One region of the Rhodoplanes azumiensis genome, then DNA from elsewhere that is predicted to be linked to it. Evidence: predicted binding sites of a transcription regulator. Region 1 holds the regulator's gene; the other holds the start of a gene.

Region 1 (3,203 bases):
CGCCACGAGCTTGTCGTGGATGTCGGCCATCGCGCGGGGGAAGTTCTTGTCGGGGCCGGCCCAGCGGGCCGAGTGGATGCCGGGCGCGCCGTCGAGCGCGTCGACCACGAGGCCCGAGTCGTCCGAGAAGGCCGGCAGGCCGGTCGCGGCGGCGGCCGCCGCCGCCTTGATGTGGGCGTTCTCGACGAAGGTGGTGCCGGTCTCGTCCGGCTCGGGCAGGCCGAGCTCGCCGGCCGACACGGCCTCGATTCCGTAGGGCGCCAAGAGCTCGCGCATCTCGCGCAGCTTGCCGGCATTATGGGTCGCGACGACCAGCCGGCCGGTCAGCACACGATGCGTCGTCCCGCTCATCGGACGTCCGGCGATCTGTTCGGCGTCGTTCCGGGGCGCACCGAAGGTGCGAACCCGGAATCCAGCCAGGAACACCGAATCCGCGGCTGGATTCCGGGTGCGGCGCGGTGCGCCGCCCCGGAATGACCGACCCGGATATCCGCCCGATCCGATCTCACATCACCGCCATTTTCTGCAGCTCCACCAGCCGGCCGACGCCCTTGCGGGCGAGCGCCAGAAGGGCGAGGAACTGGGCCTCGCTGAACGGCTCGCGCTCGGCCGTGCCCTGGATCTCGACGATCCCACCCTTGCCGGTGAGGACGAAGTTGGCGTCGGTGTCGGCCTGCGAGTCCTCGGCGTAGTCGAGGTCGAGCACGGCGAGCCCGTTGTGGACGCCGCACGACACCGCGGCGACGTGATCGCGTAAGACCTCGCCGCGCAGCATGTCGCGCGCCTTCATCCAGGCGAGGCAGTCGTGCAGGGCCACCCAGGCGCCCGTGATCGAGGCCGTGCGGGTGCCGCCGTCGGCCTGGATGACGTCGCAGTCGACCGTGATCTGGCGCTCGCCGAGCGCCTCGAGGTCGACGACGGCGCGGAGCGACCGGCCGATCAGCCGCTGGATCTCGACGGTGCGGCCCGACTGCTTGCCGGCCGACGACTCGCGTCTCGTGCGCTCCGAGGTGGCGCGCGGCAGCATGCCGTACTCGGCCGTCACCCAGCCGCGCGCCTGGCCCTTCAGCCACGGCGGCAGGCGATCCTCGAGCGTGGCGGTGACCAGCACATGGGTGTCGCCGAACTTCACGAAGCAGGAGCCCTCGGCATATTTCACCACGGCGCGTTCGAGCGAGACGGCACGCAGCTCGTCGGGCTGGCGGTGGCTCGGACGCATGGACGGCTCCTCGGGCGAAGCGACGGAACGGACGGCGAGGTCGCCGGGGACGGGGTCGCTGTGGGCATGGCGCGACCGGCCGCGCGGAGAAGGCCGCGGGCGAAGCGATCGCGGCTCGCTTTTAGGTCGCCGGGCCCCGGGCGGCAAGGGCCGGCTGTCCGCGGTCCCTGGTGGCGATCGCCCGGCGGCTTGCGCTCGACCCGGCCGAGGGACAAATCTGGGGGCCGAACCCGTCAGCCCCGAGCCGAGCACCGTGTCCCAGGACGTTCCGATCGGCGCCAGCCCCAGCCTGGTCCAGCTCAACGAGCGCTCCCGCGAGATTTTTCGCGGGATCGTCGACAGCTATCTCGCCACCGGCGAGCCGGTGGGGTCGCGCAACCTCGCCCGGCTCATCCCGATGACGCTGTCGCCCGCCTCGGTGCGCAACGTCATGCAGGATCTCGAGCAGGCCGGGCTGATCTATGCCCCGCACACCTCGGCCGGCCGGCTGCCGACCGAGTTCGGCCTGCGCTTCTTCGTCGACGCGCTGATGCAGGTCGGTGACCTGCCGGAGGACGAGCGCCGCACGATCGAGGCCCAGGTGGCGGGCGCCGGCCGCTCCATGGAGGGGGTGCTGACCGAGGCGTCGGCCATGCTGTCCGGCCTCACCCGGGCCGCCGGCGTGGTGCTGACCACCAAGTCGAACGCCCGCCTCAAGCACATCGAGTTCGTCCGGCTGGAGCCGACCCGCGCCCTGGTCGTGCTGGTCGCCGAGGACGGCCAGGTGGAGAACCGCATCCTCGATCTGCCGGCCGGCTTGCCGAGCTCCGCCCTGGTCGAGGCGACCAACTTCCTCAACCGCCACATCCGCGGCCAAACGCTCCAGGATGCCCGCGCGGCGCTCGAGCAGGGGCTCGCCGCCGGCCGGGCCGAGCTCGATGCGCTGACCCAGAAGATCGTCGCGGCCGGGCTCGCGAGCTGGTCGGGTGGCGACGGCGACGACCGCAAGCTGATCGTGCGCGGCCATGCGCATCTCTTGGAGGATCTGCACGCGCTCGAGGATCTCGAGCGGGTGCGCCAGCTGTTCGACGAGCTGGAGACCCAGCGCGGCCTCGTCGACCTGCTCGGCCGGGCCGAATCGGCCGAAGGGGTGCGCATCTTCATCGGCTCGGAGAACAAGCTGTTCTCGCTGTCGGGCTCGTCGACCATCATCGCGCCCTATCGCGACGGCACCGGGCGCATCGTCGGCGTCATCGGGGTGATCGGCCCGACCCGGCTCAACTACGCCCGTGTCGTTCCGATGGTCGACTACACGGCCCGGGTGATCGGCCGGATGCTCGGGGGGTGAGCCGCCGCGCCGGCGCTCCGCCGGTTGCGCGGCCTGCGGCCGAACTGCTTGATTTCCCGGCGCGGCCGCCCGATATGCGAGGACGAAACCGGATCAACGGACAGACGGACGGACCGCCATGACCGACGACAAGGCCGGCGCCGCGCCCGCCCACGAGGCGACGAGCGCGAGCGCCCCGGATACCGCTGCGGCCAGCGCCGCCTACGCCGCGACGGCGGCACACGCCGAGGCCGCGGCCGGTTCGCAAACTCCTCCCGGGCAAACGCCTCCCGGGCAAGACCCGGCCGGGCAAGACCCCGGCGCAGACCTCGCGGCGCTGGCCAAGGAGGCCGCCGAGCACAAGGACCGGCTGCTGCGCACGCTCGCCGAGATGGAGAATCTGCGCCGGCGCACCGAGCGCGAGGTCGCCGATGCGCGGACCTACGGGATCTCGGGCTTCGCCCGCGACATGCTCGGCGTCGCCGACAATCTCCGCCGGGCCTTGGAGGCGGTGGGCGCGGAGAACCGCGATGCGCTGCCGGCGCCGCTGAAGAGCTTCCTCGAAGGCGTCGAGCTGACCGAGCGCGAGCTCCTGAAGGCCTTCGAGCGCAACGGGGTGAAGCGGTTCGACCCGCAGGGCCAGAGGTTCGACCCCAACGTCCACCAGGCCATGTTCGA
Region 2 (3,203 bases), on a different contig from region 1:
AACGGAGCCGACGTGATCACGTCGGCTGGTGGTGGCTGCGCGGGTCGCTCTGATCACTGGCGTGATCGTGCGTGGCTACCCCCCTCCCTGTCCCTCCCCCACAAGGGGGGGAGGGAATGCTGGAGGCGCGAACGCAGAGCCAGCGGACCCGCTCTCGCTCGACGGCTCGACTGGAAGCTTGGAGTTAGCCCCAATGTGCTCCCTCCCCCCTTGTGGGGGAGGGATGGGGAGGGGGGGAGCCGAGCCCGATGGAGGTCATGATGCGACGCGGAGCCGAAACACCCCTGATCGCACCGTAACTCTTACCCCACCCGCTTCATCATCGGCGTGTCGGCGCCGGGCGGGAGCCGCTCAGCGATCGCGGCCGGAACGGCGGCGGGCAGCACGGGCACGTAGCCGCGCTCGGCGAAGAAGGCGGCCTCGCCGCCGGCCGCCACCCACAGGGCGCGGCAGCCGAGCGCCACGGTCTCGCCCTCCAGCGCCTCGGCGATGGCGCCGCCGAGGCCGCGATGGCGCAGCACCGGCAAAGTGACGATGCGCAGGAGCCCGTCGTCGCCGTGAACCTCGATGCCGCCGAAGCCGACCGGGACGTCGTTCTCCTCGAAACGCCAGAAGTACCGTCCCGGCGCCGCGACGTCGTCGTGCGGCAGGCCGGCGCCCTTGAGCGCGGTCTTCAGCCCGTCGCGCTCGAACGGAGCGAGCGGCAGCCAGAGGAGCTTGGGATGCCCGGCATTCATGCGGGCCTCGTGGTCATCAAGGGTGGCGGGTCAGCGGGCGGCGGGAGCGGGGCGGGGGGCGCGGGCCGTGGTGCCCTCGGCGCCGCAGCGGACCAGGATCATGGTGCCGTAGCGGCCGGCGACCTCCGGATCGACCCATTTCATGATCAGCACGCGGCCGTCGAACGACACCACCTCGCGGTCGTCGGCGTCGGGGGCGGCCGGGCTCGGGCCGACATAGGTCTTTCCGTCCGGTCCCGCCTTGAGCAGCATGTCCTGCACCTGCGGGCTGTCGTGGCCGAGCATCGACACGCCGGTCGAGGAGCGGTTGATGACGAAGGGCAGCTTGCACTGGCCGCGGGCTGCCGCCTCGGTGCGGGCGCGATCCTCCGGGCGGTGATAGGCGGCCATGCCCCAGCGCCCGACGATCTCGTCCGGCCGGATGCTGGACGGCGGCGCCGCCGCCATCGGGGCAGGGCCCGGTTCCGGCGCCGACCCGCCGCCCGAGAACGACGGCAGCGTGCTCGCGCAGCCCGCGAGCGACGTCAGCGCGGCGGCAGCCGTCAATACGCGCGCGGCGCCCCGGAACGAACCCAGCATGACGATCTCCGACATCGATGCCCCACTCTGATCGGCGGCAGGGTTTCACGCAAGTGTGATTCAAAGGTCCGTCGCCGGCATACCGGCGCACCCGCGCGCGTCGGGCAGGCGGACGAAGGCTCCCACCATGACGGCGGGAGATGGGCGTTTCGATGACGTGGCGCCACGACCCGACGTTCACCGGGCAGGTTGACCGGTCTCGATCGGCGGGCCCGCGGGGCGCGCGCCTTGCCGCGGGTTGTCGGACGGTCGTGCGCCCGCTAAGACACCGGCGTGGGGGCCGTCCGGCCGCTGGGCCAGCCGGTCCAGCCCGATCGCATTAACCGCGCCGGCAGCCGCAACGCCCTGGAACCGGTTTCGTTCCGGACGGCGCCTTGACAGGCGGAAGCCCCCTCCCTATCTCCGGGCCGGCGCTGGCACTCTCGATACCGGAGTGCCAGTCGACAATCCCGAGTTTCTCAACGAAACCCCAGCCACCCCAAGGTGGCGACGAGGATAGACAGTCCATGGCGAAGACCACGTTCCGCCCGCTGCACGATCGCGTCGTCGTGAAGCGCATCGAGGCCGAAGAGAAGACCGCCGGCGGCATCATCATCCCGGACACCGCCAAGGAGAAGCCGAGCCAGGGCGAGATCATCGCCGTCGGCCCGGGCGGCCGCGACGAGGCCGGCAAGCTGGTCCCGCTCGACCTCAAGGTCGGCGACCGCGTCCTGTTCGGCAAGTGGTCGGGCACCGAGGTGAAGCTCGACGGCGAGGATCTCCTGATCATGAAGGAGTCCGACATCATGGGCGTGATCGGCTGATCACCGTGATCGGCTGATCACGACGCCTTCCCGCCGGCCGCGCGGGGCGCGCGAGCGCGCCGCCCCGGGAGGTTCGGCATATTCCGACTGACCCCAATTCGGAGCAATCGACATGGCTGCCAAGGACGTCCGCTTTTCCTCCGACGCGCGCGACAAGATGCTGCGCGGCGTCGACCTGCTCGCCAACGCCGTGAAGGTGACGCTCGGCCCGAAGGGCCGCAACGTCGTCATCGAGAAGAGCTTCGGCGCCCCGCGCATCACCAAGGACGGCGTGACGGTCGCCAAGGAGATCGAGCTCGAGGACAAGTTCGAGAACATGGGCGCCCAGATGGTGCGCGAAGTGGCCTCGAAGACCAACGATCTCGCCGGTGACGGCACCACGACGGCCACGGTTCTCGCCCAGGCGATCGTCCGCGAGGGCGCCAAGTCGGTGGCCGCCGGCATGAACCCGATGGACCTCAAGCGCGGCATCGAGATCGCCGTGCAGGCGGTCGTGAAGGACATCGAGAAGCGCGCCAAGAAGGTCGGCTCGTCGGCCGAGGTCGCGCAGGTCGGCACCATCTCGGCCAACGGCGACAAGGGCGTGGGCGAGATGATCGCCGGCGCCATGCAGAAGGTCGGCAACGAGGGCGTCATCACGGTCGAGGAGGCCAAGGCGCTCGAGACCGAGCTCGAGGTCGTCGAGGGCATGCAGTTCGACCGCGGCTACCTCTCGCCGTACTTCATCACCAACGCCGAGAAGATGACGGCCGATCTCGAGGACGCCTACGTGCTCCTCCACGAGAAGAAGCTGTCGGGCCTGCAGGCCATGCTGCCGGTGCTCGAGGCGGTGGTGCAGTCGGGCAAGCCGCTCGTCATCATCGCCGAGGACGTCGAGGGCGAGGCGCTCGCCACCCTGGTCGTCAACAAGCTGCGCGGCGGCCTCAAGGTCGCGGCCGTGAAGGCGCCGGGCTTCGGTGATCGCCGCAAGGCGATGCTCGAGGACATCGCGATCCTCACCGGCGGCCAGGTGATCTCCGAAGACCTCGGCATCAAGCTCGAGAACGTCACCGTGCAGATGCTCGGTCGGGCCAAGAAGGTTCTG

The links. The regulator HrcA, encoded in region 1, represses chaperone genes, less so after heat shock. The targets are predictions, from matches to a motif close to GTTAGCACTCNCNNNNNGNGAGTGCTAAC.
Region 2: the regulator HrcA is predicted to act here: its motif matches at 1,729-1,757, upstream of groES (co-chaperone GroES).

Annotation. Positions count from the first base shown of each region.
Region 1 is NZ_JBHUIW010000010.1:4,619-7,821, forward strand. Features, by position in the region: gene rdgB (RdgB/HAM1 family non-canonical purine NTP pyrophosphatase) at 1-351, opposite strand, end outside; gene rph (ribonuclease PH) at 506-1,219, opposite strand; gene hrcA (heat-inducible transcriptional repressor HrcA) at 1,473-2,546, shown strand; gene grpE (nucleotide exchange factor GrpE) at 2,665-3,203, shown strand, end outside.
Region 2 is NZ_JBHUIW010000015.1:83,807-87,009, reverse strand. Features, by position in the region: gene ACFSOX_RS13805 (GNAT family N-acetyltransferase) at 303-737, opposite strand; gene ACFSOX_RS13800 (hypothetical protein) at 768-1,316, opposite strand; gene groES (co-chaperone GroES) at 1,823-2,119, shown strand; gene groL (chaperonin GroEL) at 2,232-3,203, shown strand, end outside.